DNA from 4 places in the Microbispora triticiradicis genome. Region 1 is predicted to be linked to each of the others. Evidence: riboswitches for the same ligand, from Rfam matches in the RefSeq annotation. Region 1 holds a riboswitch; each other region holds the start of a gene.
The links. Region 1 has a riboswitch for cyclic di-AMP ahead of FED44_RS32470 (C40 family peptidase). Riboswitches for the same ligand answer to the same signal wherever they lie in the genome.
Positions count from the first base shown of each region.

Region 2: linked by a shared signal. The riboswitch ahead of FED44_RS12065 (CHAP domain-containing protein) and the one ahead of FED44_RS32470 (C40 family peptidase) in region 1 are both predicted to bind cyclic di-AMP.
Region 3: linked by a shared signal. The riboswitch ahead of FED44_RS30520 (C40 family peptidase) and the one ahead of FED44_RS32470 (C40 family peptidase) in region 1 are both predicted to bind cyclic di-AMP.
Region 4: linked by a shared signal. The riboswitch ahead of FED44_RS22745 (VldE C-terminal domain-containing protein) and the one ahead of FED44_RS32470 (C40 family peptidase) in region 1 are both predicted to bind cyclic di-AMP.

Region 1 is NZ_VANP01000020.1:2,030-9,803, reverse strand. It holds gene lysS (lysine--tRNA ligase) at 1-1,386, shown strand, start outside; gene FED44_RS32485 (NADP-dependent oxidoreductase) at 1,590-2,513, opposite strand; gene FED44_RS32480 (winged helix-turn-helix transcriptional regulator) at 2,609-3,019, shown strand; gene FED44_RS32475 (helix-turn-helix domain-containing protein) at 3,092-3,340, shown strand; gene FED44_RS32470 (C40 family peptidase) at 3,419-4,459, opposite strand; cyclic di-AMP (ydaO/yuaA leader) riboswitch at 4,527-4,680, opposite strand; gene FED44_RS32465 (amino-acid N-acetyltransferase) at 5,106-5,657, shown strand; gene FED44_RS32460 (RDD family protein) at 5,804-7,282, shown strand.
Region 2 is NZ_VANP01000004.1:163,213-170,986, reverse strand. It holds gene FED44_RS12105 (HelD family protein) at 1-1,980, opposite strand, end outside; gene FED44_RS12100 (ArsR/SmtB family transcription factor) at 2,168-2,512, shown strand; gene FED44_RS37245 (SRPBCC domain-containing protein) at 2,509-3,606, shown strand; gene FED44_RS12090 (hypothetical protein) at 3,916-4,161, opposite strand; gene FED44_RS12085 (hypothetical protein) at 4,158-4,403, opposite strand; gene FED44_RS12080 (TetR/AcrR family transcriptional regulator) at 4,536-5,165, shown strand; gene FED44_RS12075 (dihydrofolate reductase family protein) at 5,346-5,819, opposite strand; gene FED44_RS12070 (hypothetical protein) at 5,827-5,967, opposite strand; gene FED44_RS12065 (CHAP domain-containing protein) at 6,137-6,811, opposite strand; cyclic di-AMP (ydaO/yuaA leader) riboswitch at 6,825-6,959, opposite strand; gene FED44_RS12060 (hypothetical protein) at 7,286-7,633, shown strand; gene FED44_RS12055 (hypothetical protein) at 7,669-7,774, opposite strand, start outside.
Region 3 is NZ_VANP01000016.1:119,237-127,010, forward strand. It holds gene FED44_RS30495 (AMP-dependent synthetase/ligase) at 1-57, shown strand, start outside; gene FED44_RS30500 (manganese catalase) at 635-1,534, shown strand; gene FED44_RS30505 (Nramp family divalent metal transporter) at 1,660-3,078, shown strand; gene FED44_RS30510 (glycosyltransferase family 4 protein) at 3,252-4,361, opposite strand; gene FED44_RS30515 (hypothetical protein) at 4,485-5,594, opposite strand; gene FED44_RS30520 (C40 family peptidase) at 5,672-6,223, opposite strand; cyclic di-AMP (ydaO/yuaA leader) riboswitch at 6,294-6,454, opposite strand; gene FED44_RS30525 (C40 family peptidase) at 6,763-7,704, opposite strand.
Region 4 is NZ_VANP01000009.1:23,269-31,042, reverse strand. It holds gene FED44_RS22770 (PP2C family protein-serine/threonine phosphatase) at 27-1,139, shown strand; gene FED44_RS22765 (response regulator transcription factor) at 1,159-1,764, opposite strand; gene FED44_RS22760 (M50 family metallopeptidase) at 1,956-3,260, shown strand; gene FED44_RS22755 (DinB family protein) at 3,333-3,842, opposite strand; gene FED44_RS22750 (hypothetical protein) at 4,065-4,493, shown strand; gene FED44_RS22745 (VldE C-terminal domain-containing protein) at 4,550-5,461, opposite strand; cyclic di-AMP (ydaO/yuaA leader) riboswitch at 5,496-5,634, opposite strand; gene galT (galactose-1-phosphate uridylyltransferase) at 5,707-6,765, opposite strand; gene FED44_RS22735 (DeoR/GlpR family DNA-binding transcription regulator) at 6,814-7,620, opposite strand; gene FED44_RS38515 (50S ribosomal protein bL37) at 7,759-7,774, shown strand, end outside.

The DNA.
Region 1 (7,774 bases):
GAGTACCCGAACTGGGCCGAGCACTTCAAGGCGCCGATGATCGCCGCGCTGGCGGAGATGGGCGTGGAGTTCCACGGCATCAGCCAGACCGAGATGTACACCTCGGGGGCGTACCGGGAGCAGGTGCTGCTCGCCATGCGGGAGCGGCGGCGGATCGACGCGATCCTCGACCAGTACCGCACCAAGAAGGCCAAGGTCAAGGAGGTCCTCGACGCCGACGAGGCCGCCGCCCTGGAGGGCTCGGGGGCCGCGAGCGAGGACGACGGCTCCGGCGCGGGGGGTTACTACCCCTACAAGCCGTACTGCTCGTTCTGCGACCGCGACCTGACCACGGTCACGTCGTACGACGACGAGACCACCGCGTTGTCGTACACCTGCGTCTGCGGGCACGGCGAGACCGTCCTGCTGTCCGAGCACACCCGCGGCAAGCTGGTGTGGAAGGTCGACTGGCCGATGCGCTGGGCGTACGAGGGCGTGGTCTTCGAGCCGTCGGGCGTCGACCACAGCTCGCCGGGCTCGTCGTTCGTCGTCGGCGGCCAGATCATCCGCGAGGTGTTCGGCGGGCAGCAGCCGATCGGGCCGATGTACGCCTTCGTCGGCATCAGCGGCATGGCCAAGATGAGCAGCTCCAAGGGCGGCGTGCCGACCCCGGCCGACGCTCTGTCGATCATGGAGCCCGCGCTGCTGCGCTGGCTGTACGCCCGCCGCCGCCCCAACCAGTCGTTCAAGATCTCCTTCGACCAGGAGATCCAGCGGATGTACGACGAGTGGGACACGCTCACCAGGAAGGTCACGGAGGGGACGGCGCTGCCGGCCGACCAGTCGGCCTACCGCCGGGCGTCGAGCACCGCGTCCGCGACGCTGCCCGACACGCCGCGCCGGCTGCCGTACCGGACGCTCGCCTCGGTGGTCGACATCGCGACCGGCCACGAGGAGCAGACGCTGCGCATCCTGCGCGCCTTCGACCCGGAGATCGGCGGGCTGGACGAGCTGCGGCCGCGGCTCGACCGCGCCCGGCACTGGGTGAACACCTACCTGCCCGCGGAGGAGCGCACGCAGGTGCGCGAGACGCCCGACAAGGAGCTTCTCGACACGCTCGGCGAGGCGGAGCGGGAGTCGCTGCGCCTGCTGCTCGACGGTCTCGACGACCACTGGTCGCTCGACGGCCTGACCACGCTCGTCTACGGCGTGCCGAAGGTGCTGGCCGGGCTGGAGATGGACGCCAAAGCGGCCACGCCGGAGCTGAAGGCCGCCCAGCGAGCGTTCTTCGCCCTGCTCTACCGGCTGCTCGTCGGCCGCGACACCGGCCCGCGCCTGCCCACGCTGCTGCTGGCGGTGGGCCGCGACCGGATTCGCGAGCTGCTCGACGCGGGCCGCGCCGCCTGACCCTGACCGCCTGATCCGCTGACCGTCCCGCTTCGCCGCGGTCCGTTCGCCGCCCTGACCGTGTTCCGGCCCTGTGCTTGCCCTGTGCCGGCCGTGTCCGGGGGGCGAGCGGCCGGGCCGGACGGCATCCCCGTCCGGCCCGGCCCGGCCGTGTGCCGGTCTCGCGTGCCGGTCTCCTGTGCCGGTCTCGTGCGCGGGGGGTGTCAGGGGGTCAGCACCAGGCGTCCGCGCACGCCGCCCCGGACGAGCCGCTCGTGGGCCTCGGCCGCGCGGTCCAGCGGGTGGACACCGGCGACCCGTGTCGTGAGCCGGCCCGCCTCGGCCAGCCTGACGACGTCCCTGAGCTGCGCCGCGTCGGCCCGGACGAACACCGTGGAGGCGCGGATTCCGCGCAGCGGGAGCGGGGCCTGCCCCGCGCCGACGGCGACGAACACGCCTCCGTTACGCACCGCGTCCAGCGCGGGCAGGCCGACGACGGCCGCGTCCACCACTCCGTCTACGCCGCCCGGAACGACGGCCCGTACGGCGCCGGCCAGATCGGCGCCCCTCGCGACGAACCACTCCGCGCCGAAGCCGCGGACCAGCGCCTCGTCTCCGGGCGCGGCGACGGCGGCGACCCTGATGCCCCGCAGGGCCGCCAGTTCCACCAGATATCCGCCGAGGCCCCCGGCCGCCCCCGTCACGAGCAGGCTCGCGCCTTCGGCGAGCCCGGCGAGGTCGAGCGCCTGAACGGCGGTCAGTGTGTTGAGCGGCAGCGTCGCCGCCTCGACGGCGGGCATCCCCGCGGGCGCGGGCGCGACGGCGTGCTCGTCCAGCACGACCAGTTCGGCCTGGGCCTTGATCGGGTCCGTCAGCCGGTCCGACAGGCCGATGACCCGATCGCCCGGGCCGGCCGCCGTCACCCCCGGTCCCACCCGGTCGATCACCCCCGCCACGTCCCAGCCCAGGGCGTACGTGTCGAGCCGGGGCGTGAGCCCGTAATCGGGAAGGGCGCCGGAGACCGTGAAGAGATCGATCGGGTTGACGGCCGCCGCCTCCACCCGGATCCGCACCTGGCCCGGCCCCGGCTCGGGCTCGGGCACCTCGGCCACCTGTACGACTCCGTCCCGCCCCACCAGTGCTCTCATGTGTCCTCCTCTCCGTACGACAGGAGGTTATGGAGAGTTACTCTCTTGCGGTAAGGAGGCACCCGCAAGTGCGTAACGGAGGCGGAGGGAAGATCATGCCCACCCGGACGGCGGCCCAGCGGCGGGAGGAGGCGCGGCGGCGGTACGACGCGTACGTGGCGACCTGCCCGTCCCGGCAGTTGCTCGACGCGCTCAGCGACAAGTGGGTGAGTCTCGTGCTGACCGCGCTCGCTCGCGGGTCCCTCCGCTACAGCGAACTGGCGAGGACGATCGCCGGGGTGAGTCAGAAGATGCTCACGCAGACGTTGCGGACGATGGAACGCGACGGACTGGTCTCGCGTACGGTCACCCCGTCGGTGCCGGTACGAGTCGACTATCGGCTCACGCCCCTGGGTGAGAACCTGATGCCGCTGATGGAAGCGATCAAGAATTGGGCGGAGATCCACATGGAGGACGTGGAGGCCGCAAGGGAGGCGTATGACCGGCGGCCCGCCGCCGCACCTTGACGGCCTTCAGCAAAGGCGTTTACCGTCCCTGGAGGGTGGGCCGACGAATCATCGTCGTGGGGAGGGCGGACGATGGGTTATCCGGAGGTCGTCTACCGGGGTGAGGATCTCGCCTCGGACCTTGAGCGTGCCGGTCTCACCGAGGAGGACCTACTGCTGCTCGCCGAGCTGGCGAAGGGCGTCACCGCCGACCGGGTGGGCCGCAGCCTCGACGTCAGCGGACGTACGGTGCGGCGGCGGCTGCGCTGCATCTGCGACCGGATCGGCGTGGCGACCGCCATCGAGGCCGTCGCCTGGGCCGCCCGCCGCCGTCTCATCTGAGCACGTCCCGAACTCGTCCGGCCGCGCACGCGGGCGCGGCCGGTGAACGGTGGTCGTGCACGCCGACCATCCGTGTGATCAGTCGGCGACGCGCACGCCGCCCGCGAACGGCCGTCCGGCGATCTTCGCGATGTGGATGACGTCACCGGTGCGCGGCGCGTGGACCATGTAGCCGCCGCCGATGTAGAGACCCACGTGGTGCAGGTCGGAGTAGAAGAACACGAGGTCGCCGGGGCGGAGCTGGTCGCGGGAGATGTGCGTGCCGGCCGTCCACTGGTCGCCCGTGTAGTGGGGCAGGCTGATGCCGACGGACTGGTAGGCGGCCATCACCAGGCCGGAGCAGTCGAACGAGCGCGGCCCTTCCGCGCCCCAGACGTACGGCTTGAGCTGCTGCGCGAGGGCCCAGCGCGCCGCCTGGGCGGCCTTGCCGCCCCCCACGATGGGGAACGACATCTTCCTGCGCGTCTCGGTGCCGACCTCTCGCGAGACCTGCCGGTAGAGGCTGCTCTCGGTCTTCTTGATCAGTTTCGTGATCTTGTCGCGCCGCGTGTCGAGGCCGTCCAGCAGCTTCCTGACCTCGCTCTGGCGGGCGGCGGCGCTGGACTTGGCCCGCGCGGCGGCGTCCATCGCCTTGCTGACCTCCGCGACCTCCTGGCTCTGCTGTAACTCCAGCGCGTACGTCGTGGAGGCCTGGTCGAGGTACTGCCGCGGGTCCGTGGACTTCACGAGCACCAGGGCGTTGCCGAGCCCGTTGGTCATGTAGGAGTGCTGGGCGAGGGCGCTCGCCCTCTGCCGGCGGGTCTCCAGTTCGGCCTCGCTCTTGGCGAGGTTCTTCTTGGCGAGATCGGCGGACCGCTCGGCCGCCTTCAGACGCACCCGCTCGCCGTTGTACTGCTCGGTGAGTGTCTCGATTTCGCTGTAGAGGTCCTCCACCTCCGCGGCGAGCTCCTTGAGGCTCGGCTTCGGGTCGGCGGTCGCGCGGACCACCGGAGCGCCGAATGTGACCGCGGCGAGCGCGACTCCGACGAAGGTGAACCGCCGGATGGCACCCGGACCGGCCGGGCCGGGTCCGGGCCGTCGGCGACGGGCGTGCCTGCCCGCCTGCCGTCCTCCACGCATGCGCAACCGAGCTCCTCTCCCATAGGTGCCCCCGCATCGGCCGGCGTCGTCGTGACGGGTCGTGCGGCTGGGCACTGCCGAGCGCCTGCCGGGTTAGCTGACGGGTTCGGGCCGGAGCAGCCCTACCTTGCGGATTCACCCCTGGACGATCTGAACCTGAACCGATCCTGATCCCATGGATTGGGTCCCCGGCTCCTCTCCGCACCCGGCCCCCGACAGGGTTCGGGCACCGGTGCTTCGAGGATTCGGCGCCCGATCGTCGAGATCGCTCACGACGATCGGCATCGTCGCTGGACGATAGTGCACCCTGAGTTGTTGCTCAACCAGAACTCGCAAACCCGTCTACGTTTCACAACCAAATGATCACGCTAGGGTCACGAGTTGATCAGTGATACCGGCTGGTCTACCTGGGTTTGTGGTGCTTTGGTGACGTATGAGGTGCTGGTCGGAAGCAGAGAAAATCGATGCGCGGCCAGGCGTGCGCCACGGGGCCCGATCCGGCGTCGATCCGTATTCCGGTGGCTACAGAACGTCAGGCGCGATGTCGGACGGGCCGTTTGGGGTTGACCGTAAATCGGAGCCGCCTTCGCCGATCCGCGCGCGACGGGCGAGGGGGACGGCGGGAGGGGCACTAGGCTGGCCGTTCATGGAGCAGGTCGCCGCACAGACACCGAGCGGATCCGGCGCCAGGGGCGTTATGGTGCGCCGGGCCAGGACCCCGGACGTCAGGGCGATCCGCCGCCTCGTCGACGCGTACTCGGGCGTCGGGCCGCGCCTGCTGAAGAAGAGCACGGTCACGCTGTACGAGGACGTCCAGGAGTTCTGGGTCGCGGAGATCGGCGGAGAGGTCGTCGGCTGCGGCGCGCTGCACGTGCTCTGGGAGGACCTGGCCGAGATCAGGACCGTCGCGGTGGATCCGGCGGTGCGCGGTGGAGGCGTCGGCTACCGGATCGTCGCCTCGCTCATCGACGCCGCGCGCGGCCTCGGCGTACGCAGGGTCTTCTGCCTCACGTTCGCCGTGGACTTCTTCGCGCGCCATGGTTTCACCGAGATCCAGGGCACCCCCGTGTCACCCGAGGTGTACGCGGAACTCCTCGCGTCGTACGACGAAGGCGTCGCCGAGTTCCTCGACCTGGAGCACGTCAAGCCGAACACACTGGGGAACACGCGAATGCTGCTGCATCTCGATCGCCATTGAGTCATAATGCCGACATTGGTGGCTGATCTTGACGGTCATGGTCAGTCGCTGCAAAGGTGACTGTTGATACGCGTGTCGCTACTTTTGGCGGTATCAGCGTGTGCTACTGAGATGCGGCGCATGCGTCTTCGAAACGAGGTGACACGGTGAGCACCGGACAGCCGCCGTACCCCCAGGACGAGTCGGACGGGACGCCACCGCCGCCTTCGAACCACGGGTACAACCCGGACAGACCTTCCCAGGACTACGACCCCGAGGCCACGGTCGTCGGCTATCGGGCACAGCAGACGGGCCCGCAGCAGACTCCCGGCCAGACCCCCGGCCAGGACTCCGGCCAGGGCGGATACGGACAGCAGCAGTACGGCCAGTCTTCACAGGGCGGATACGGCCAGCAGGGTTATGGCCAGGAGACGGGCCCGCAGGGCTATGGCCAGCAGTACGGTCAGCAGGCTCCGCAGCAGGGCTACGGTCAGCAGCAGTACGGCCAGCCTTCGCAGGGCGGATACGGCCAGCAGGGTTATGGCCAGGACACCGGCCCGCAGGGGTACGGCCAGCAGGCTTCACAGCAGGGCTACGGCCAGCAGCAGCACGGTCAGTCCTCCCAGGGCGGTTATGGCCAGCAGGGTTATGGCCAGGAGACGGGCCCGCAGGGCTATGGCCAGCAGCAGTACGGCCAGCAGGCCCCGCAGCAGGCGTCGCAGCAGGGCTATGGCCAGCAGTACGGTCAGCAGGCTCCGCAGCAGGGCTACGGTCAGCAGCAGTACGGTCAGTCCTCCCAGAGCGGGTACGGCCAGCAGCAGGGTTACGGCGAGCAGCAGGGTTACGGCGAGCAGCAGGGTCAGCCGACGGGCGGCTACGGCCAGCAGTCGCAGGGGGGCTACCAGCAGTACGGCCAGCAGACCGGCCCCCAGGCATCCGGCTCGCAGGCGTACGGCCAGCAGGGCTACGAGCAGCAGGGTTACGGCCAGCAGGCTCCGCAGCAGGGCTACGGCCAGCAGCAGTACGGCCAGCAGCAGTACGGCCAGCCCGGCTACGGCGGCGGGCAGGCCACGCCGGGGTACGGCCAGCCCGCCTACGGACAGTCGTACGCGCCGCAGGGGGCGATCCCGCCCGGCGCGCCGGCCCCGCTGGCGGAGTGGTGGCAGCGCCTCGTCGCCCGGCTGATCGACGGTGTCGTCGTCGGGATCCCCTACATGATCCTCAGCGCCGTCATCGGGGGCTTGGTGTTCACCGCCGCCAGCATCGACCCGACGACCGGCGTCACGACCCTGGAGAGCGGGGCCTTCCTGGCCGCGCTGCTCGTCGCCGTGCTGGGGGGCGTCGTGATGGCCGTCTACGAGTTCTTCATGCTGCGCTCACGCGGGCAGACCCTCGGCAAGATGGCGATGGGCATCAAGGTCGTCCCGGTCGGCGGAACGCTGACCGCGGCGGGGCTGCCCCAGGACGCGGCGATGAAGCGCGCCGGAGTGCTCTTCGCCTTCCAGTTCCTGTCGTGGATTCCCTTCATCAAGTACCTCGCGAACCTGGCCGCCCTTCTCAACGTGCTCTGGCTGCTGTGGGACAAGCCGCTGCAGCAGGCTTTGCACGACAAGGTCGCCAACACCGTGGTGGTCAAGGTCAAGTAATGACCGCGGACGGGGCCGATGGTGTGGACCATCGGCCCCGTTTTTCGTATGGCGTGACGGTTCCGGGCGTCGACGGCGCCTGCTCCGGAAAATTCGGTAACGGAACCACCCGGACATGCCATGCTTGGCGGACCGGCGGACCCGCCCGAGAGATGGCAATGACCGCGACACCGCCACGTCAATCCTTCCGGTCGACCGCCGTCACCCCGCTCCGGGCCATATCCGGCCGGAGCGGCTTATGGAACCCGCTCGACGCTCTTATGGGCCCGAAGGCGGCGCACCGGCCCTTATGGGCTCCTCCGCCCGCCCGGCCCCGGCGAGCCCCGGTGCCGACGCCCGAAACGGCGGGCCGTTTGGCCGCGCGAAACCTTAGGCGGGCCCGGCCGGCGGGGGCGGCCATGCGTTTGTGGCGCGGCCGGTTAAATCGATCTTCGGGCCGCCCGGGCAGTGGATCTTGTCGGGATGCGGTGCGGTCCTCTCTTTTTGCGAGCC
Region 2 (7,774 bases), on a different contig from region 1:
GACGACGACGATCGCGTCGAACTCCAGGCCGCGGGCCTCGGAAGCCGGCACGAGACGCGCCCACTGTGCGACACCCGCGGACGCCATCTCCTCGACCCGGTCATCCGCACAGATCACGGCCAGCAGTTCGCCCGGGTGTGCCGCGGCCTGCGCCCGGAGTTCCTCAACCAACGTGGTAGCGAGTGCGTTCGGATCTGCGGCGAGGTTGCGGGGAGGCTCGCCGTGGCGGATAGACCGGCTCGGCGTCTGGCCGGGGGCGATCCGGGCGAGCAGGCCGTGGGTCGTCGCCAGGATCTCCTGGGTCGTGCGGTAACCGATGGTCAGGGTGTGCAGGGCGAACCGGCTGCCCAGGTGCGGGCCCAGCGCCTGGGACCAGTCGCCCGCGGCGGTCGCGGGGCCCGCCTGGGCGAAGTCGCCCACCAGCGTCATCGACCTGGCCGGGCACCGGCGCATCACCATCCGCCACTGCATCGCGGTCAGCTCCTGGGCCTCGTCGACCACGACGTGCCCGAACGTTCGCTCCGGCGGCCCGTCCACCAGGGCCGCCGCCTCATCCAGCAGCGGTGCGTCGGCATCGGTCCACGGGGCATCGGGGGAACGCGCCAGCCGGGAGTGTTCGTCACCGGAGAGCGACGGCAGATGCCTCGCCATCGTGCGAGCGTCCGCCAGCAGCGCCCGTACGACCGCTTCGGGTGCCAGCCGCGGCCAGAGGGACTCCACCGCACGGTCGACGCCGGCGTCGCCCGCGAGGTCCGCGCGGACGGCATCCGCGTCGAACACCTCGGCCGGATCCGCGGCCGGCGCGTCGTCGAAGCCGAGAGCCCGCAGATCCGCCGCGGCCGTGGCGTCGAGATCCATGCCCGTGCTCTCGGCGACCTCGGCGTCGATGAGTTCGAGGGCCTCGACGGCTCCGCGCTCCAGGGCGTCCGTGACCAAGTCGATCAGGTGTTCCTTGAACACCTCCCGCGCGCGGTTGTGCGCCAGGCCGCTCGCCACCGCGGCCTGCCGTGCCGCCGCGACGTCCACGCTCGTCAGGCGGACCCACTCCTGCCCCGCACGCACCGCGAACCCGCCGCCCGGTGCCTGCCGGGAGCGCACCAGGTCCGCGAGCGCCCCGGCCAGCGCCGAACCCCCCTTGAGGCGCGCGACGTCGAACGGCTCCGTGGCGGCGGGCACCACCCCGGCCAGCTCCGCGCAGGTCGCCAGGAGCACGTCGTTCTCACCGAGCGAGGGCAGCACCCGGGAGACGTAGTCGAGGAACCGCGCGTTCGGCCCGAGCACCAGCACCCCGCGTGCGGCGGCACCGGGGAACGCGTACAGCACGTACGCCGCCCGGTGCAGCGCGACGACGGTCTTGCCCGTGCCGGGGCCGCCCTGCACCACCGTCACGCCCCGGTGCGGGGACCGGACGATCTCGTCCTGCTCCGCCTGCAGCGTCGCCACGGCGGCCCGCATCCGCCCCGTCCGCCGCGCCTCGAGTGCCTCCGTCAACGGACCGTCGCCGACGACGTCGCCGACCGCGGGCGCGGATCCGTCCAGTAGCTCGTCGCTCACCGCACGGACCGTACGGCCCTCGACCCGCAGATGACGGCGCCGCCGCAGGCCCATCGGGTGGACGGCCGTCGCCGCGTAGAAGGGCCGCGCGGCCTCCGCTCGCCAGTCGACGAGCAGCGGCAGCTCCCGATCGCCGGTGTGCAGGCCGAGCCGTCCGATGTGCAGGACGGTTCCGTCCGCGCCGTCGATCCGGCCGAACGCCAGCCCCTCCTCGGCCCCCTCCAGCCGGCGAAGCCGGCGCGCCAGACGCTCCGCTTCGACATCGCGCGCGTACGCCTCACCCGCGCTACCGGCTGATGACCTCAACACGTCCGCCAGCCTGGCACGTGCATCCGCCAGCTGCTCGTCGAGCAGCCTGTACATGGGGGCCACGTGGGCCTGCTCCACCTCGACCTGTCCTGCGGCATCCTCGTCGAACTGCGGCAACAGCAGCGCTCCTCTCGACTCGGCCCTCCACTATGCGGCCCGATTCCCGCGAAAGTAAGGCTTGACTTACTTATCCGAGCCGATCGCCCACCACTGCTCGCGATTTTCGCGCCGCCACCCCTTGTCCCGGCCACGGTTCCGTGCCTATTATCAACACATCGGTTGATAAAGAGGTTGGTTGATAAAGATGTCGATTGACGAGGCGGAGGATCGCCTGGACCGGGCGTTCGCCGCACTGGGCGACCCCGTCCGGCGCGCGCTGATCGCCCGGCTGTCACGGGGCGAGGCGACCGTGAACGAGCTCGCGGAGCCGTTCCCGATCACCAAGCAGGCCGTGTCGCGGCACATCCAGGTGCTGGAGGCGGCCGGGCTGATCACGCGGAGCCGTGACGGCCAGCGCCGTCCGTGCCGTCTGAACCCGGCGGCGCTGGAGGAGCTGACGAGCTGGATCGACACCTACCGGCTGACCCGCGAGGGGCAGTTCCGGCGCCTCGACGACGTACTCGGCGAGATAAGGGAGCAGGAACCATGATCGAGAACCCGACCACCATCACGGCCCAGCCCGGCAGCCCGTTCATCGAGGTCGTCCGCGAGTTCGACGCGCCGCCCGCGCGGCTCTTCCGCGCGTACACCGACCCCGAGCTGGTCACCCGCTGGCTCGGCCCGCGTGACATCGAGATGCGCCTCATCGAGTACGACGCGCGCCCGGGCGGGGCGTACCGCTACGTGCACCGCGACATCGAGGGCAACGAGCACGTCTTCCGCGGCGTCTTCCACACCGTCACCCCCGGCGAGCGGATCGTCCAGACCTTCGAGCACGAGGGCACGCCCGATGTCGTCAGCCTCGACTCGGCGACGTTCGAGGACCTCGGGGGACGCACCCGGCTGTGGACCCGGTCCGTGTTCCCGACCGTCGAGGCCCGTGACGCCATGATCGCCAGCGGGATGGAGCGCGGCATCCGCGACGCGATGGACCGCCTCGGCGAGCTGGCTCACGACCCGGCCGAGGGCCGCCCGGAGGCGAGCCGGGTCGTCGTGGACATCTCGATGTCGCTGGACGGGTACGTCAGCGCGCCGGGCGTCGACCTCGAACACGGCCTGGGGGTGGGCGGCGAACCGCTGCACGCCTGGGTGACGGACGACCGTACGCCGCGAGACGCGGAGATCCTCCACAAGTCCTTCACCGACACCGGCGCGGTCATCATGGGCCGGCGCACCTTCGACATCGTCGACGGGCCGAAGGGATGGAACGACGAGGTGGGCTACGGCCACGACCAGGACCAGATCGCCGCCCCGCCCGTCTTCGTCGTCACCCACTCGCGACCCGAGAAGGTGCGGCTGGGCGAACGGTTCCGCTTCGTCACCGACGGCCTCGACAGTGCCGTGGAGAAGGCGCGTGCCGCCGCCGGCGGCAAGGACGTCGTGATAATGGGTGGCGGCACGATCGCGGACGCGTTCCTGCGCGCCGGCCTGGTGGACGTCCTCCGGATCCACCTCGCCCCGATCATCCTCGGCGGCGGCACGTCGCTGTTCCCCGAGGGCATGCCCGAGTCCCTGCGCCTGGAGCCGCTCGAGTCCGTGTCCACCCCGGCCGCCGAGCACCTGACCTACCGTGTGGTCAAGTGAGGACAGGCGGATGACTCGGCGGGTCAGCTGTGCGGTGCAGGCAGGGCCGGGGCCATCCATGTCACACAGGTCACCGAGCGTACGGGGCGCGAGGCGAGCCCACAGCGCCGCGGGCACAGAACCGCCGCCGCTGGTGTAGGCGGGCAGATCGGGCAGGTCGTGGATGTCGAGGTGGCGGACCTGCTCGGGCGGTGTGGCCTCCAGGAGGGCGCCGATCGGATCGTGCCAGCCGGAGACCCGCCGCCGCACCTGCTCCAGTTCGTCGTCGGAGCGGACACCGGGCCGGTCGGCGGCGGCGCCCAGAGCCCACTACACCCGGCCCGGCGCGACGGGGTGAATGAGGAAGTACCTGCCGCGGCCCAGGGTCATGCTGCCGCCCGCCGCGATGGAGGTCTCGGCCAGGGCGCGCATCGCGTTGGGCGACTGCGACAGGCCGGACCCCACCTCCCCGAAAGCGTGCACGCGCACATCCACCCGCCAGCCGATGCGGCGTAGGGCGACGGCGGCGGCCAGACCGCCGATGCCGCCCCCGATCACGATCGCGTGGCCGGTCACCGGTCCTCCCTGTCCAGCGGCGGAGCCTGTTCGAACACCTTGGCCATCCACGCGAAGGTGGCGTGCGCCTGACGGACGCGTGCGGCCCGTTCGTCGTCGGGGCCGACCAGGTCAAGGCCCTGGCGGGTGATGTCGAGGAACGAGGCGATCCCCCCCACCTGCTGCCGCACCACCGCCTGCCAGGCGTCGTCGGCCATCCGGTAGTACATGGTGCGATCGCCCGGCCGGGTCCTCTGCGACAAGACGCCAAACCGGGAGTGATCATGTCTCGCCCCCACGCCTGTCAAGGTACGTCGAGTGCCTTGACGATCCGCTAATCTTCCCACCGGACCCACAGGTAAGGTACGCGCGGTTGTGAAGCGGGAAGGCTCGCGGTGAACGACTCGGTCAGGCCTCCGGGGTCGGGGCGGACGCGACGCCGCGGCGCCTCCCTGGAGGAGGCGATCCTGCGCGCCGCGGTGGACGAGATGCTCGAATCCGGGTACGCCGGACTGACCATGGACAAGGTCGCCACCCGCGCCGGCACCAACAAGAACGCCATCTACCGCCGCTGGCCCAACCGTCTCGCGCTCGGCATCGCCGCCTACCGGCAACTGGCCACGGCGGTGCAACCGCCCGACACCGGCGACCTGCGCGGCGACGTCCTGGAGATGCTGCGCCTGGCCAACCGCCACTGGAGCTCCCCCCTCGGCGCGATCCTGCGCGAGCTGATGTCGGCCGCCGGCGGCGCGCAGGAGTTCCTCACACAGTTGCCGGAGCAGTCCGGCGACGCCGCGGCCGCCGCCTGGCTGACCATCCTGGGGCGGGCGGTCGCGCGCGGCGAGGCGTCGCCCGAGGCGCTCCATCCCCGCGTCGCCACGACGGCCGTCGTCCTGCTGCGCAACGAGTTCGTCGTACGCGGGGCGCCCACCGCGCCCGACGATGTCCTCGTCGAGATCGTCGACGAGGTGTACCTGCCGTTGGTGCGAGGCCGCGGCACCGCTCACCATGGTGGAGACAGCTGACAGGCGGGGACCGGGTCCCACGAGTCCCTACCGCCATGCGGTGGAACCGTCGGCGCTCAGGCGTTCTCTGATGAGAGGGCGGCGTCGGCTGCCTGATCAGGGACAGCGATGCGCGAACGCGGCCGGAGGCCCGATCTTCTGTCGCCGTTCGCGGTGGGCTTGTTCGCGTACCCGCTCATGTCAACGGCGCACCCGATAGCGCAGGTGAAGCACCCGGTTGCCCTGGATCACCACGTCAGGGTCCTCCAACAGGTGCTGCGCGTGGACCGACCCGAAGTAGCGCTTGCCGGACCCGAACACGACAGGCACGACGTCCATGCGCACCTCGTCGACCAGGCCCGCGGCGAGCACCTGGCCGCCGACGTCGCCGGCGGCGACCTCGACCATGCGGTCACCCGCGAGCTCCTGCGCCTTGGCCACGGCCGCCTCGACGCCGTCGACGAAGTGAAACGGCGCCTCGGGGTCCCAGCCCTCGGGCATCGGCCGGTGCGACACGACGACCACGTGGTCGATGCCACCCGGCGGCTTGCCGCCCCAGCCGTCCGTCAGGTCGAAGACGTGGCGGCCGACGATCGTGACTCCGATCTGGTCCCAGTACGCCCGGGTGTAGTCGTAGGACGTCTGCGACACCTTCAGCTCGCCGCTCTCGTCCAACGGGACGTCACCGCGGCGCCCCGAGATTGACGATGAGCAACGCCGCCGGCATCGGCGGCAGCGTCAGCCGGGCGTACGGCGGCGCACCCTCCAGGTAGTAAAGGTCGTCGATCAGCCCGTCCAGCGGCGGTCGCGGCACTCTGGACACGTACTCCACACCGACGGTCTCGCCGACCCCCCGCCGGGATGGTCCGGCCGTGCTGCCGCCGGAAACGGGCGAGCGTCCGGCGTTGCGCGGCCGGCAGGTCGGTGCGCCATGAAATGCGAGTTCATCGACACCGTCCCGATCGGCGGAGACGTGGGAACCCGGGATCTCGTCAGGAGGTGAGTTCGGCGGGGTAGACCGGGTAGCCGTACCCGGCGACCTGCCAGGTGGGGCGGGTGCGGGCCTCGACGGCTCCGTTGCCGGTGTTGCCCTCGACGGTGCGGATCGTGCCGTTGCCGTTGTCCCTGACGACGAAGCCGACGTGCTGGATGTCGTCGATCTTCTTGCTGCCGCTCCAGCTGAAGAACACCACGGCCCCGGGCTTGGGCGTACGGCCCCAGCGGCCGTGGTCGGCGAACCAGCGGGCGTGCTCCACGGTGTAGGCGTCGGAACCCATGACCGGCTGGATGCCGAGCTGCTGGCCGACCCAGGAGACGAACATGTCGCACCAGGGGGCGTTCTCGTACTCTTCCAGCGCCCCGCCGTCCCGCGCGAGGGTCTCGCGGGCGCGCGGGCTGGTCATGTACCACTCCTGGAACTTGGTCCCGCCGCCGTCGGCGTCCTCGCTGATGCCGACCTGGCTCGCGGCCAGCTTGATGACGTCCTGGGGGCCGACCTTGGGCAGCCGGGCGGCGATCTCGGTCAGGGACGGCGCGGCCACGGCGGCCGGGCCCTTGCCGGCCGCCGGGTTGTCCGCCGCCTGCGCGGCGGGCGGGGCGATCGCCACGGCAGAGGCGAGGACTCCGCCGGCGAGGGCCGTGCGCAGACAGGTCGTGAGGGCGTGCATGATGGGCGAACTCCCTTTGCTTCCATGCTGCCGACCGGGTTAGCTGACGGGTTCGGGCTGGAAGTCGCCCTACGGCAGGTATGCCGATTCACCCCAGGAAGAGGTTGGGTCCCCGGCTCCGCTCGCGCGGATTAGGCAGCCGAACGGCAGGCCGAGATCGGCCGGCCGCGTCGGTGTGAGGTGGGCTTTCTTGACCACTGAGATGAGCAAGTGGGCCCCGAGTTGCCCAAAACGTAATAGACACGTCCAAACCAGTCAAGTGATGACAAGTCGGGTTTTGCCTGGTGAGACGCCGGGGCGGCGAGAGCAAAGGGCGGGTTCGCCCGCCCCACCGGGGTTGCCGCGTTCCCCTTCTTCTCCTCTGCTCACACCTCGGTTCGCTCACAGCGAACGCGCCTCGCTGACCTGGGGTGTGGCCGATCCTCGTACCGGTGATACGGCTGAGCGCCTGGGGGTGAAGTGCAACGCGGCCCCGTGACCTTCGAGGTGCGCGGTGGCATCGATCGACCGCACCAGTCGGGAGTTGCCGGCTACACCACGCCGGACCGGATGGCCGCCAAGATCCGCGCCGAGCTTGTCCTGGCCGCGGTGCGCGAGGCTGCCGGACCAAGGCCCGGCGAACACGAGCCCGACGCCGAGAAGGGCACCGGCATCGCGACGCTGAGCGTCGCACGAGGCGGGGGCGGCGCACCACGGCGACACAACCACCTGCCGTTGTGCGAGCAGTACTACAAGTCGCGCCGGGCAGTGCTGTTCACGCCGGTGTACGCCGCCGCCCCCGCGCGGGGACGAGGCGGCGCGGCGCCGCCGGCTCGGAGATGACCATCGTCTTCATGGCGTCACCCCGGGCGGTGCGGTCAATCGCAGGACGGGTACGGCCATGGGCCGTTCAGGTAGTTGAACATGGCGTTCCAGCTGTAGTACCAGTTCTCCGTGTTGGACTGGCACGCAATGAAGTTGTAA
Region 3 (7,774 bases), on a different contig from region 1:
CGCAACCTCGTCATGCGCGACTTCGCCAAGCAGATCGACGAACTCTACGCCCACTGACAGGCCCCCGAGCGCTGCTGACAGGCGCCACCGACAGGCGCCACTGACAGCGGCGCCCGCGCCACCGTGCCCCGGCGGATGCCCTCTACTCGGCCCGCCGGGGCGAGTCCGCGCCCGCCGAACCGCCGGGGCCGCCTCCGCACACCCTTACCCGCCGCGTCCGCGCGCGCGGACCCGCCCGGACCGCGTCCGCGTACGTCGGCGTCGACCTGCCGGGCCCGCCTCCGCGCGCCCTGGGCCGCCGGGACCGTGTCCGCGTACGTCGGCAGTCGACCTACCGGAGCCTCGTTCACGCGCCCTGGGCCGGCGCCGCACGCCTGCGGTCCCCCGAAGCCGGCGTGCCCGTGAAGCCGCTGACAGGCCGGTGTGAGCCGGTGTGAGTAGGCAATAGGTGGCACCTGCCCAACCATTGGTCCTTCGTTAGGTGTCGCTCCTGCTGTCCCGTTGCGGCCCGTGTTGGGATTTATGCGTGACCCCCCGGCCCATCGCACCAACAACCCACCGCACCAGCGGGGTCGCGCGCCCTTAACCCATGTAAGGCCTGCGGCTCCCTGCGATTTCCGACGCGAGGAGTCATATGTTCCGGCACACCCGGCACCTCCAGTTCGAGGCCAAGCCCGAAAAGCCCGACCCGGTGTACGCGCGCAAGCTCCAGGAACTGATCGGGGGCGCGTTCGGCGAGATGACGGTCACGATGCAGTACCTGTTCCAGGGCTGGAACTGCCGGATGCCCGGCAAGTACAAGGACCTGATCATGGATATCGCGACCGAGGAGATCGGGCACGTCGAGATGCTCGCCACGATGGTCGCGCGCCTGCTGGAAGGCGCGCCCGCGACGGCGGTCACGAAGATGGCGACCGCCGACCCGGTGGTCGGCGCGGTGCTGGGCGGGATGGACCCCCAGCAGGCCATCGTGGCCGGGGGCGGGCCGCTGCCCGCCGACGCCAACGGGTATCCCTGGAACGGCCGCTACATCGTGGCGAGCGGCAACCTGCTGGCCGACTTCCGGGCCAACGTCGCGGCCGAGGCGCACGGCCGGCTGCAGACCGCCCGGCTCTACCACATGACCGACGACCCCGGCGTCAAGGACATGCTGAAGTTCAACCTCGCCCGCGACACCCTGCACCAGAACCTGTGGCTGAAGGCCATCGAGGAACTCCAGTCGGACGGCCTGGAGGACGTCGTCGTGCCCGACGACCTGTTCGACGAGGAGCACGCCGAGCACGCGGAGACGATCTGGGACCTCTCCGACGGCATCGAGGCGCAGGCGGGCGGCTGGGCGAGCGGGCCGCAGCCCGACGGCCGCCACCAGTTCTCGTATCTCCTCAACCCCGAACCGCTCGGCGGGCTCGCCCAGGCCCCGCCGCCCGACCCGAAGCTGTACGACACCTACGACGGCAGCATGGGCGAGCCCCAGGGCCCCGCCCTCGGCACCGAGGTCGGCCCCATGGGCAAGCTCAAGGACAAGCTCACCTGAAGCCCCGGGCCGCTCCCGCCCGGCCTCCCGGCGGACCCGCCAGAACCGCCTTCCGCCCGTCCCGGCGCGACGCCGGGACGGGTGAGCGTCGCCACCGTCCAAACCTCTCCTCAGCGAGGCTTCCCTTGCCCGACCACCGCCGCAGCACGCCCATGCCCGCTCCCGCTCCCGCGTCGATGCCCGGGTCCGGGTCAGGGTCCGTACAGACCGTCTCCGCCGTAACGGCGGCGGGACGGCCGCCGTCGCCGGGACGCCTGGCGCGGCTGGCCGGTCTGTGCGGTCCCGCGTTCGTCGTCGCCGTGGCGTACGTCGACCCCGGCAACTTCGCGACCAACATGTCCGGCGGGGCGCGCTACGGGACCATGCTGCTCTGGGTGATCGCCGTCGCGAACGTGCTGGCCATGTTCGTGCAGGCGCTGTCGGCCAAGCTCGGCATCGCCACCGGCCGCAACCTTCCCGAACTGTGCCGCGACCACCTGCCGCGGGCGGTGAGCCTGCTGTTGTGGGCGCAGGCCGAGATGGTCGCGGTCGCCACCGACCTGGCCGAGTTCATCGGCGGGGCGGTCGCGCTGAACCTGCTGTTCGGCGTGCCGCTGCTGCCCGCCGCCGCGATCACCGCGCTGGTCTCCTCGCTGCTGCTCCTGATGGCGCCGCGGGGACGCCGCCGGTTCGAGGTGACCGTGGCGGTGATGCTCGCCGTGGTGCTGGCCGGTTTCGCCTACCAGGTGATGCTGTCGGGGTCCCTCGCGGGCGTGGCGGGCGGCTTCGTGCCCCGCCTCGCCGGGCCGGACAGCCTGCTGCTGGCGACCGGGATCGTCGGAGCGACCGTCATGCCGCACGTCGTCTACCTGCACTCCGCACTGACCCAGCACCAGGGAAGAGCTCTCGCACAGCACCACGGGCCCGTCACACAACACCACGGGCCCGTCACACAACACCACGGGGCTCGCACCGAGCGGCCCCGAGCCCTCGCCCGGAACCGCGGTGCCTGGGACCCGCGCCGGGCGGCCCTCCAGGCCAGCCGCGTAGACATCGCCGTCGCGCTCGGCACGGCGGGGCTGGTGAACATGGCGATGCTCACCGTCGCCGCCGCGACCTTCGACGGGAGCGATCTCGCGGGGCTGGAGGCCGTCCACGCCGGGCTCGGCGAGATCCTCGGCCCCGGGGCGGCGGTGGCTTTCGCGCTCGCCCTGCTCGCCTCCGGCCTGGCCTCCTCCAGCGTCGGCACGTACGCCGGGCAGGTGATCATGGCGGGCTTCCTGCGCCGCCGCGTGCCGCTCCTGGCGCGCCGCCTGGTCACGGTCCTTCCGGCCATGGCGATCCTGGCCGTGGGGATGGACCCCACCCGTGCGCTCGTCCTGAGTCAGGTCGCGCTGTCCTTCGGCATCCCGTTCGCCCTGGTCCCGCTCGTCGTGTTCACCGCCCGCCGCGCCCTCATGGGCGATCTGGTCAACCGCCGGGCGACCACCGCCGCCGGTGTCGCCGTCGCCGCCGTGATCAGCGCGCTGAACGGGTTCCTGCTGGTGGAGGTCTTCACCGGCTGAGGGCTCCCCCGCCCGACAGCCCCGGTCGCAGGCCGCACTCACCGGCCGCGAACACGAACCACCGACACGAACCACCGGCACGAACCACGGACACGCGCACGGACCCCGCCGACCCTCACCGGCCGCGGGTGGCCGTCGCGGCGGCTCTCACACCGGGCTTCTCAAGGGGCCTGTCACAGCAGCGCGGCGAACCGGGCCGCGACGCGTTCCCAGCCCCACTCCTCCTCGATCCAGGCCCGGCCCCGCTCACCCATCGCGCGGGCGCGGGCCGGGTCGGACAGCAGGTCGCACAGCGCGCCGGCCACCGCCGTGTGCGACCTTCCGTCGACCACCAGGCCGGTCTCGCCGTGCAGTACGGCGTCGGGGGCGCCTCCCGAGGAACCGGCGACCACCGGCAGCCCGGTCGCCGACGCCTCCAGGTAGACGATGCCGAGCCCTTCGGCGTCAAGCCCTCCGAACCTGCTGCGGCACGGCATGGCGAACACGTCCCCTGCGTCGTAGTGGGCCGGGAGATCGGCCCACGGGACCGACCCGGTGATCACCACCGACCCGCGCGGCCCGGCGCCGGCGACCGCCCGCTCCAGCGACCGCCGCGAAGGCCCCCCGCCGACCAGCAGCAGCACCGCTCCGGGCACCCGGCGCAGGACGTGCGGCCAGGCCCGCAGCAGGACGTCCTGCCCCTTGCGAGGCACCAGCCGGGAGACGCAGACGACCACCGGCCGGTCTCCCAGGCCGAGCGCCGCCCGGACCCGCCCGCCGCCCGCGCCGGGACGGAAGGCGCCGGTGTCCACGCCCGGAGCGAGCCGTACGAGCCGGGGCGCCGGGATCACCGGGGCGAGCAGACCGCGGGTGTACTCGCCGAGGTAGGTCACGACGTCGGCGCCCGTCCCGATCCGGCGCAGCACGCCGCGGGCACCGGGCAGTCGCGCCCAGGACGCCTCGTGCCCGTGCGTCAGCATGACGATCCGCGCCGCGCCGGCGGCACGCAGGGCGGGAGCGAGCAGGCCGAGCGGCGCGGCGGCGCCGAAGACGACGGTGGCGCCGTCCTCGACCAGCGCCGCAGCCCTGCCCGCCACCGCGCGCGTCGGCAGCATGAGGGTCGAGGGATGACGGACCACCTCGTACGGCTGGCGGGCGTCGAACTCCTCACACCCCTTCCACCGCGGCGCGTACACGACGACCGAGCCGGGCGGCCTGCGGGAGGCGAGGCCGTGCACGAACGCCTGGATGCCTCCCGGTCTGGGCGGGAAGTCGTTCGTGACGATCAACGTCCTGTTCGCCATCCTCACCCCCGGTATCGGCGCGGCGGACGGTCCACGGCCACGCGGCCCGCCCGAGATCGCATTCTCGCAGGCCCCTTCCGCCGCTCGCCCGCCCCGGAACCAGGACCGGAATCAGGGCCGTGATCAGGACCGGGCCAGCTCGGCCCGTACGGAGGACCGCCAGAGGCGGGTCAGCTCGGCGGTGGTCAGCCCGAGGACGTTCCGCAGCGCGGCGTCGGCGTCCTCGCGCAGCGCGGCGCGGTAGAGAGCGACCAGCCTCCGCTCGCCGAAGCGGGCGGCGATGTAACGGCAGGCCAGCCAGGCCTCCTCGTACGCCTGGGCGGGCCTGGCGGCGAAGTCGGCGGGTTCCGGCAGGCGGGCCAGGGGCGCCCCGGCCGCCGCGCCGGCCCCGGTACCGGCCCCAGTACCGGCCCCGGTACCGGCCCCAGTACCGGCATCGGTACCGGCATCGGTACCGGCATCGGTACCGGCATCGGTACCGGGCGTAGTACCGGCCTCGGTGCCGGCCTGCGGGGCGCCTTCCGCTCCGGCTCCGCCGCCGGCCCGCGGGTCGGCGGCCAGCTCCGCGGCGAGTTCGGCCGCGACCACATGAACGGGCAGGCCGCTGTCGAGGTAACCCACGTAGTCGGCGAAGCCCTCCAGGAGCCACATCGGCACCGCGCGGGGCCCGGAGGCCGCGACGTGCGTGAGCTCGTGGGTCACGACGACCTGGCGGCCGATCGCGGACAGGCGGGCGAACGCGGCGGGCTGCACGATCACCCGGTCACCGGTCGCGACGGCCGCCAGGCCGCCGACCACCGCGGGGGCGGCCAGGACGGCCGCCTGCTCCTCCGTGCGGGGCACGAGGATCACCGCGCCGCCGTGCTCTCCCCAGACCCTCGTGACCGTGCGGTCGGCCCGGCCGGCCAGCCGGGCGACCTCGGCGACCAGCCTTCGCGGCGCGCCGACGACGACGGCGCGCTCGCCGCGGGCGACGGAGGCCCCCGTCCACATGCCGGGCTGCTCGCGCACGGCGGCACGGGCCTGGGACAGCAGGGGCGACAGGGGGTCGGGCGGCGCGGCGGCGGCCGTACCGGCCAGCAGCGCGGCCAGCACGACGGCCACGGACGCCGACCGTCCGCCGCGCGTTCTCACCGGGCCCTCGGCGCTCGCGAGGGCCTGCCGTACGGGATGGGCGGGCGCGGCGCCGGCGGGACCGAGGCCATGGGGAGCATCGTAACGAGGGAACGCCACGGCTCCGCCCACCTGTGAGAGGGGACGGAGCCGTGGAGCGGTGCCGGCGACGACGGGCTCGGCACCGGGGGGACGGATCAGGCGCCGGGGCGTACGGCGCCCACGAAGGTCGCCCTGCGGTAGGAGTCGAGCCTGTCGATCCTGACCCGCGTGCCGCTGTGCGGGGCGTGGATCATCCTGCCGTGCCCGACGTACATGCCGACGTGGCCGCCGCCGCTGGTGAAGATGAGGTCGCCGGGCTTGAAGTGGCCCCAGGACACCTTCGTCCGCACGGCGCTGCGGATGGACCACGTCGTGCGCGGCAGCCGTACGCCGGCCTTGCGCCAGGCGTAGGTGACCAGGCCCGAGCAGTCGAACGAGCCGGGACCGCTGGCCCCGTAGCGGTAGGGGTCGCCGATGTGCTTCCTCGCGGTCCTGACCGCTCGCTGCGCCTTGGCCAGCTGGAGCGCGGCCCGGCTGAGCTTCTTCCGCTTGGCCGCCGCCTTCTTCGTGGACTTCTTCGTGGCCTTCTTGGCCGCCGCGGTGGTGGCGGACCTCGTGTTCGTCTGCGTGGTCACCTTGATGACCGTGACCGTCACCGGGTCTGCCGACGCCGGCTGCGCACCGGCGACTCCCACGGATGCCGTCAAAGCGGCACCTCCGAGGGCAATTCGGGCAAGACGGGACAGGCTAGCGGGGGTGGTAGACAGGATCTCTCCTTGGATCTTCCGCGTACGCCTACCGGGTTAGCTGACGGGTTCGGGCGGGGAAGTCGCCCTACGGCGCGTGGACGCGCCGATTCACCCCGGACCTTCGGGAGGAAGGTCGATGGTTCCCCGGCTCCGTGCCTCCTGACTGCACGGACTCGGCAGGTCGTCGGCGCCCGGAAATCCCCTGGGGGGAGCAAGTAGACGGACGGCGCCGGCGACGGTGGATGACGCGGGCCCGGCCGGCCGGACCGGGCTCGCCGCGGCGAGGCGTGCTCACCGCGGCCCAGAAGCTACCCAGATCAGGCGGCTCCCGGCAAAGCCATCCCGGCGCATAAAGATCGGATAACGACGGCCGCGCGCGAGAAACCGCAGCTTACCCACGTCACAAAAGACCATGTGTGACTCTGCTCACATCAGCCATCGCAATGTCCAAATAAGGCACTTAGCTCACAGCCGGAACAAAGATCACATCGCGGGCTTCAGGGGCGGACGGCGCCGATCGCGTGGTAGTCCGCCAGTGTGACAATCTTCACAACGTCGCCGGTCTGCGGGGCGTGGACGACCTTGCCGTCACCCGCGTACAGGCCCACGTGGCCGTAGCCCGCGTGGAAGAGCAGATCTCCCGCCTGGAGCGCGTCGAGCGACACGCGGCGGCTCGCGCCCCACGCCCACTGCTCGTAGCTCGTACGCGGCAGGCTGACCCCTCCCGCCGCCCAGGAGGCCTGGACGAGGCCGGAGCAGTCCCAGGAGTCCGGCCCGCTGCCCCCGTAGCGGTACGGCTTGCCGACCTGCTTGTAGGCGAACTGGAGCGCCGACAGGGCGTTGCCCGACGCCGGGCCCTTGTAGGCGACGCCCGCGCTGTTGGGGTTGCCGGGGTTGTAGGTACCGAGCGAGCGGAGCAGCTTCATCTGCTCGTTGACGAGCTTGTCGACCTTCTTCTTCTCGTCGGCGAGCTCGCCCCTGACCTTGGTGGCCTCGGCGTAGACGGTCTTCGTCTCGTCCCGCCGGTCCTTGAGGCCCTGGATCGCGCCCTCGTACTGCTGGAGCCGCCCGATGCGCTCGGCGGAGATGTGGTTGTACGTGGCGAGACCGCTGAGCATGGTGTCGGGATCGGGGTTGTAGAAGACGCCCCACGTCCCGATGCCGCCCACCTGGTAGCTGCTGACCGCCATCGTCACCAGCCCCGAGCGCAGCGCCTCGACCCGCGCGTTCTGCTTCTTGTAGTCGTCGTTCAGCGCCAGGTACTTCTTCCTGGCCGACTTCCACTTCTCACTGGCCGCGTTGTAGCGGTCCACGAGCTTGTCCGCCTGCGAGTTCAGCCGGTTCAGCTTCGCCTTGGCCTGGGCGAGGGTGGGCTTTGGATCGGCCTGCGCGCCCGTCAGCGGCGTCAGCAGGACCACGGCGGCCAAAACGGCGGCCACCGGCACACGCCCTTGCACTCGGGCCCCCTCGGGATCAACGAAACCTGCGGCGCGACTCTATCTAGGCGAT
Region 4 (7,774 bases), on a different contig from region 1:
GATGTCCGGATACAGTCGAGGCCATCATGACTTCCCGTCCGGCGCCGCTGATCTCTCCACGGCTGCGCGCCATCCTGGCGCGCGTGCCGCTCTTGGTGCCGTCGGTCCGTTTTGTCAGGAAAGTATGGTCGAAGGACCAGTACCTCCTGATCGCCCTCGTCGCGGTCACCGTGGTCATCGGCGTGCTCGACGCGGAGGTCTCGGCGTACTGGTTCTCACCGTCGCTGCTGATCCTCGTGACGCTGATCGGCGGCCTCCAGCTCCGCCTGCGCAGCCTGGCCATCCTGCTGTGCGTGGTCGCGGCGTCCCTCGCCTACATGGGATCGACCAGGGGAGTGCTCGCCGTCGGGCCGGGCCTGCTGATCACGATGGGTTTCACCGCCGCGCTCGCGTGGACGATGGCGCGGACGCGGGGCAAGCTCGGCGTGCAGGGCCTGCGCGGCGACGCGATGCTGCTGGAGCTGCGCGACCGGCTCAAGCGGCAGAGCGAGCTGCCGCCGCTGCCCAAGGACTGGGGCGGCAAGGTCGTGCTCAAACAGGCCGGAGGGTCGTCGTTCGGCGGAGACTTCGTCGTCTCCATGCGCGAGGGCGACCGGGTCCAGCTCGCCGTCGTCGACGTGTCGGGCAAGGGCGTCGACGCCGGCACCCGCGCGCTCATGCTCTCCGGCACGTTCGGCGGGCTGCTCGGCTCGGTGGACGACTTCCTGGCCTCCTGCAACTCCTATCTCCACCGGCAGATCGGCGACGAGGGGTTCGTCACGGCCGTCCACCTGACGCTCGACCTGTCGACGGGGGAGTACACGATCACCTCCGCCGGGCACCCGCCGGTGGTCCGGTTCGACTCCGGGTCGGGCACCTGGCGGGTGTCCACGGCCAAGGGGGTCGTGCTCGGCGTCGTGCCCGACCTGGCCTGCGAGACCGACAGCGGCGTGCTGCGCAAGGGCGACGCGCTCATGCTGTTCACCGACGGGCTGATCGAGCAGCCCGGCCGGGACATCGACGCCGGGCTCGACCGGCTGCTGGGGGAGGCCGAGCGGCTGCTGCCCTCGGGCTTCCGGGACAAGGCGCGGCAGCTCGTGCAGGCCATGTCGTCCGGTCACAACGACGACTGCGCGCTCGTCCTCATCTGGCGTCCCTGAGGCCCGCCGGGAAAGGTCCCTACAACCAGCCGTAGTCGGTGGCGATGCGGACGGCGTCCACCCGGCTGCGCGCCCCGGTCTTCACCAGGACGCGCGACAGGTGGTTGCGTATCGTGCCGACGGACAGGCCCAGCTCGGCGGCGATCTCCTTCGAGCGCGCGCCCCCGGCCGCGAGGCGCAGCACCTCGTGCTCCCGGGGCGTGAGGGGGCACTCGGCGGCCTCCAGGGCCGCGACCGCGAGCTCGGAGTCGACGATCCGGCGCCCGGCGATGATCCGCCGTATCCCGTCGGCGAGCTGCTCGGGGCACACCTCGATGCTCAGGTAGCCGAGGGCCCCCGCCGTGAAGGCCCGCTTGAGGTGGCCGGGGTTCGGCTGGGCCGACAGCAGCATCACCCGGCATCTGGGCACCTTCTCGACGAGCCGCGCGGCCAGGCTCGGCCCGTCCGCCCCCGGCAGGTCCGCGTCGATGACGGCGGCGTCCGGCAGTACGTCGAGGGCGGCCGGCACGATGTCCTCGGCCGAACCGACGTCCGCGACCACCGTGAGGTCGCTCTCCCCTTCGAGAGAGGCGACCAGGCCTCGCCGTACCAACGGAAGGTGTTCGGCCACCAGGATCCGGATCAAGACGCTCCCCTCTGGACGGTCTCTCAAAGGGTGATCGACCCATTGCGTACTGTCAACGGAGTGTCCAGGTTCGGCCATGTATGGGCAACGCGCCGGTTCGCCGGAGCAGGTCTCTCCCTTGTTCCGGTGGGCTACTCTCGGAGGGTGCGACGACTGCCACGGCATCTTCTCCGACTCGGGGGTACGCGCTGATGAGCTGGCTCATCGTGGCCGGATTCGTGATCGTCTTCGTTGGTCTGCTGCTCTCCATCGCGCTGCACGAGATCGGGCACCTCGTCCCGGCCAAGCTGTTCGGCGTCCGCGTGACGCAGTACATGGTCGGCTTCGGGCCGACGCTGTGGTCGCGGCGGCGCGGCGAGACCGAGTACGGCGTGAAGTGGATCCCGCTGGGCGGCTACATCCGCATGGTCGGCATGCTCCCGCCGCGTCCCTCCGACGACCCCGGCAAGCTGCGCAGCGTCTCGACGGGCCCCTGGCAGGGCCTCATCGAGAACGCCAGAGCGGTCGCCTCGGAGGAGATCCGGCCGGGCGACGAGAACCGCGTCTTCTTCCGCAAGCCCTGGTGGCAGAAGGTCATCATCATGACCGGCGGGCCCGCGATGAACTTCGTGCTGGCGTTCGTGCTCTTCGCGGTCGTGATGATGGGCTTCGGCGTGCGGACGACGAAGCCGGTCGTCTCCTCGGTGTCCAAGTGCGCGATCCCGGCGGCCGAGGCCGCGCACCGGGACTGCGCGTCCGGCGACCCGCTGACGCCCGCGGCGAAGGCGGGACTGCGGCCGGGCGACCGGATCGTCGCCGTCGGCGGCACTCCGGTCGCCAGCTGGGAGGCGGCCACCCGGCAGATCCGGTCGCACGGCGCCGGGGCGACGACGCTCGGCATCGAGCGCGACGGCCGGACCACGACGGTGGACGTCGACCTGATCGCGCAGGACATGCCCTCGCAGACCGACCCCGACAAGGTGGACAGGAACGTCGGCTTCCTCGGCGTCAGCCCGACGATCGTCGTGGAGAAGCAGGGCCCCGGCTACGTCCTCGGGCAGATGTGGGACCTGACCAAGCGGACCGCCGCGGCCATGGTCAACATCCCCAAGAAGATGGTCGGCGTGTGGAACGCCGCGTTCTCGGGGGAGAAGCGCGACCCGAACGGGCCGATCGGCATCGTGGGCGCCGGCCGCATCGGCGGTGAGATCGCCGCGTCGGACATCCCCATCGACAGCAAGATCGAGGTGTTCATCAGCCTGCTGGCCGGGCTGAACCTCGCGGTCGGCATGTTCAACCTCGTCCCCCTGTTGCCGCTGGACGGCGGCCACATCGCCGGCGGCCTGTGGGAGGGCGTCAAGCGGGCCTTCGCCCGGGTGCGCCGGCGGCCCATGCCGGGCTACGTGGACGTCGCCAAGGCGCTCCCGCTGACGTACGTCATGGCGGCCCTGCTGGTCGTCATGGGCGGCCTTCTCATCTACGCCGACCTGGTGAACCCCGTCCGCATCTCGGGCTGAACGGGGCTGAACCGGGCTGAACGGTTGGGCCGGGCCGGGCGGGCCCGGCCCGGCGGGTGAGGGACCGGGTCCCTACTCGCCCGTCGCCCCGTCGATGCGCTCGCGCAGCAGGTCGGCGTGGCCGTTGTGCCGCGCGTACTCCTCGATCATGTGGACCATGATCCAGCGCAGTGAGTGGTGGACGCCCTGCCGGGCCGCCTTCGTCGTCGCGTCCAGATCGGCGCAGGCCGCCTCCGCCGCCCGCGCGTGCTCGATCTCCGCGCGCCAGGTGGCGAAGGCCTCCTCGGCGGACGCCGTGTCCACGTTGTCGAACTCGCCGTCCGGATCGTCGTCGGTGTAGTAGATGCCTTCGAGGTCCTCGCCGGCGAGCCGCCGCCGGAACCAGCTCCGCTCGACGTCGGCCATGTGCCGCACGATGCCGAGCAGCGACAGGGACGACGGCGGGACGGAGCGCAGCCGCAGCTGTTCCTCGGCGAGGCCCTCGCATTTCACGGCCAGCGTCTGGCGGTGGAAGTCGAGGAAGGCGCGCAGCATCTCGCGCTCGCCCGCGGCGAGCGGAGGATCGGTACGTGTGTCGGTCATCCGGACATCCTCCCCCTGGCCCCCGGGGCGCGACCACTTCATTTCCGCCCAGCTGGACGGCCTGCCTTTCAGGCGCAGGAGAGGGGGCGCGCTCTCGCGACCCGCTTGACTCGGGCGTAGGGGAATCTTTGCCCGTACTTGTCCAAACAGGAAGATCGAGTCAGAATCAGTTCAGCCTTCAACCATTTTGGTTGGAGGGTCGCTGCACGGATGAGGAGAGGCATGAAGCGCACGATCTCCGTTCTCGCCGTCGCCACCGGCGTCCTGGGCGCCACGCTCACCGGCGTCGGTCCCGCGTCCGCCTCCGCGGTCGACTGCTCCACGGGCGGGTACACCTACGCCCGGACCAGCTACGTCCCCACCAACGTCCAGCGGCCGTCGGTGGACGGCCGTAACTACAACATCGCCGGTCCGTCGGCGTACACGCACGAGGTCTGCCTCGACATCCCGGACACCGAGACGTTCACGATCGAGGTACAGATCCACTCCTCCGACGGGTCCACGACCGTGTTCGTGGACGACCGGCCCGGCGATAAGGTCTTCCGCTTCTCGCCCGGCGCCAACAGCTGGTGGCAGGTCTACGGCACGTTGACCGGGCCCGGCAGCACCTACCTCTACTACACCTGGAACGAGAAGCAGATCCCGGCCTGACGCGGAACGGGCCGGTCGCCTCGCTCGGCGAGGCCGCCGGCCCTCGAAGCTCCTGCTCAGTACATCGAGATGTGGACGTGGTCATAGTGGTTGGCGGTGACGCCGCCGCGGTCGGACATGGGGCGCCAGCCCGGGTGGCCGAGGTTGTAGATGCGCTGCTGCCAGATGACGTACATCACGCCGAGCTTCGGGCCGTTCTTGATGGCCCAGGCGGCCAAGCTGTCGCCGAGCGCCTTCATCTGGGCCGAGGGCATGGCGCCGCCCGAGCTCATCATGAAGTCGCAGGCGCGGCCGAGGGGGTGCTCACCGCTGTTCTCGGCCCGGTAGCAGCCGACAGGGAAGCTCAGATCGAAGTGGTCCTCCACCTCCGAGCGCATGAGCCGCATCCGGGGCGTGATGTTGTCCGCGCCCGCCGGCAGTTCGGGCGCCCACGACCCGCTGCCCCTCCGGCCCGGGGCGATCGGGACCAGACGGTCGATCTTGTCCTTGATGTCGTCGATGAGCTTCTCGGCCTCCCGGCGCCGACCGGCGACCTCCGCGGCCTGCGACTTCAGCGACGCGGTGAGCGCCCTCGCCGCCTCGGCGGCCTTCTGCCGTTCGGCGCGGACCTCGTCGACCCGCGCGAGTCTCGCGGCCTGTTCCTCCTTGAGCTGGTACGCCACCGCGGAGACGGTCAGGTTGGGCAGGACCCGCACGCTGTCGGTCTGGTACCGCAGCCCGACGAACTCCCGGACCTCGTCGAGGGTCGCCGTGTAGTCGGCCTCCGCCCTGCTCACGCGGGCGCGCGCCGCCGCCTCGTCGTCCCGCGCCCGGGCGAGCGCGACCCGCTTGGCGTTGTAGTCGGCGATGAGCCGGTCGACCTTCTTCTGCAGGCCGGCGAGCTGCTTCTTGAGCTGCCTCTCCGTCGGCTTGGGGGCGGCGGCGCCCCCGGCGGCCGTGCCGAGAACGAGGGCCGCGGCGGTCAACACACCGGCGGCCAGGGGGAACGCGCGGGGCAGAGCCCACTCCTCTCCATCTGCCGACCGGGTTAGCTGACGGGTGCGGGCTGGAGGAGCCCGGGCAGCGACGTGCCTTTACCCCAGAGGCGTGAACGGGTCCCCGGCTCCCGGGCGAGGCGCCCGGGATTAGGCGGCACCGGCTGTGACCGGTGGTGCCAGGGATACTAGTGGTAAAGAAATGGTGACTGCCACCCCAAGTCGCAACCGTACGGAGATCAGTCCGTTACCACCTCGCGCAGCATGCGGGCGGCCTCCTCCGGCAGCACGTCGTTGACGAAGGCGCCCATCGCCGACTCCGATCCGGCGAGGTACTTCAGCTTGTCCGCCGCCCGCCGGATCGTGAAGAGCTGGAGGTGCAGGTAGGCCAGATCCCGGCGGTAGGTGACCGGAGCCTGGTGCCAGGCCGCGACGTACGGCATGACGACGCCGAACAGGCCGTCCAGGCGGCGCAGCACGTCGATGTACAGCGGCGCGAAGGCGGCCCGCTCCTCCGCCGACAGCGCCGGGATGTCCGGCACCCGGCGGTGCGGGTAGAGGTGCACCTCGAAGGGGTACCGGGCGGCGGCCGGGACGAAGGCCGTCCAGTGCTCGTTGGCGGCCACGACGCGGGGCCCCTTCCGCTCGGCCGCCAGGACGTCCGCGAACAGGTTGCCGCCGCGGTGCCGGGCGGCGGTCTCCAGCATCTGCCGGGTACGCGGCGTGACGTACGGATAGGCGTAGATCTGCCCATGCGGGTGCGGCAGCGTGATGCCGATCTCGGCGCCGCGGTTCTCGAAGCAGAAGACCTGCTCCACGCCGGGCAGCGCGGACAGTTCGGCCGTGCGGTCGGCCCACGCCTCGACGACCAGCGCGGCCTGCTCGTCGCCGAGGGAGCTGAAGGAGGCGTCGTGGTCGGAGGTGAAGCAGACGACCTCGCAGCGCCCGGTCCCCGGCCGCACCTCGCTCAGCCCGCCCACCTGCTCGTACGCGCCGGTGTTGAAGCTGAACGACGGGAAGCGGTTCTCGAACACCGCCACCTCGTACGGCGAGGGGATCTCCGAGCCGGGATGCCCGGGGCAGAGCGGGCACTCCTGGGCGGATGGCAGGTGGGTGCGGGTCTGGCGGTGCCGGGCGACGGCCACCCACTCGTCCATGAGCGGGTCGTGACGCAACTCGGACGCGAGGGGGCGCGCGGGCAGATCCCGGGGGTCGGCCACGTCGTGGTCGGCGTCGTCGCGGCGGTCGAAATAGATCAGCTCCCGGCCGTCGGCCAGATGAGCGATGGTGCGCTTCACGGTGCGATCTCCAGCTTCACAGTGCTCTTCTCCGGCGTCGCGGCGGCGTCACACGGAGGCGGTCTTCAGGGGCGCCTCGCCGGACGGATCCGCGAGGAGGAGCTCGCCGGCGTGCTCCGACAGCACGGCGCGGGCGTCCTCGGGCAGGCCCGTGTCGCTCACGACCACGTCGGCCTCGCCGAGGGCCGCGATCGTGCTGATGCCGACGGTCCCCCACTTGGTGTGGTCGGCCAGGACGACGAGCCGCTGGGCGGCGGCGATCAGGGCGCGGTCGGTCTCCGCCTCCAGCAGGTTGGGGGTGGTGAAACCGGCCCGGACGCTCATGCCGTGCACGCCGAGCATGAGGATGTCGACGTTCAGGGAGCGGACGGCCGCGACCGCGACCGGGCCGACCAGCGCGTCGGACGGCGTCCGCACGCCGCCCACGAGCACCACGGTCTGGTCGGGCCGTCCCGCCCGGTGGAAGACGTCGGCCACCTGGACGGAGTTGGTGATCACGGTCAGCTCGGGCACGTCCACCAGGTGGTGGGCCAGCGTCCAGGTCGTCGTGCCGGCCGAGAGCGCGACGGAGCTTCCCGGCCGTACGAGCGGGGCCGCGCAGCGGGCGACGGCCTCCTTCTCGGCCTGCTGCCGCATCGACTTGGCCGCGAAGCCCGGCTCCTCGGTGGAGCCGGCACCGGTGGCGGTGGCCCCGCCGTGCACCTTGACGATCAGGCCGCGCTCCGCCAGGACCTCCAGGTCGCGGCGGATCGTCATGTCCGACACCCCGAGCTCACGCACGAGTTGCGCGACCCGGACCCCGCCGGACCTGCGGACTCTCTCCAGGATCGCCTGCTGCCGTTGCTGGGCCAGCATCCGCCACTCCTTTAAACAGATTCCAACAGATTATGCACACATCCGTACAGGAGTGTTGAGCCGGGGTGCGGGTACTTGCCGCCGCCCGCCCCCGGGGGGACAGTGGGCGAAACCCGTACTCCAGGGAAGGCGGCCGCGATGGGCAGACGCGCAC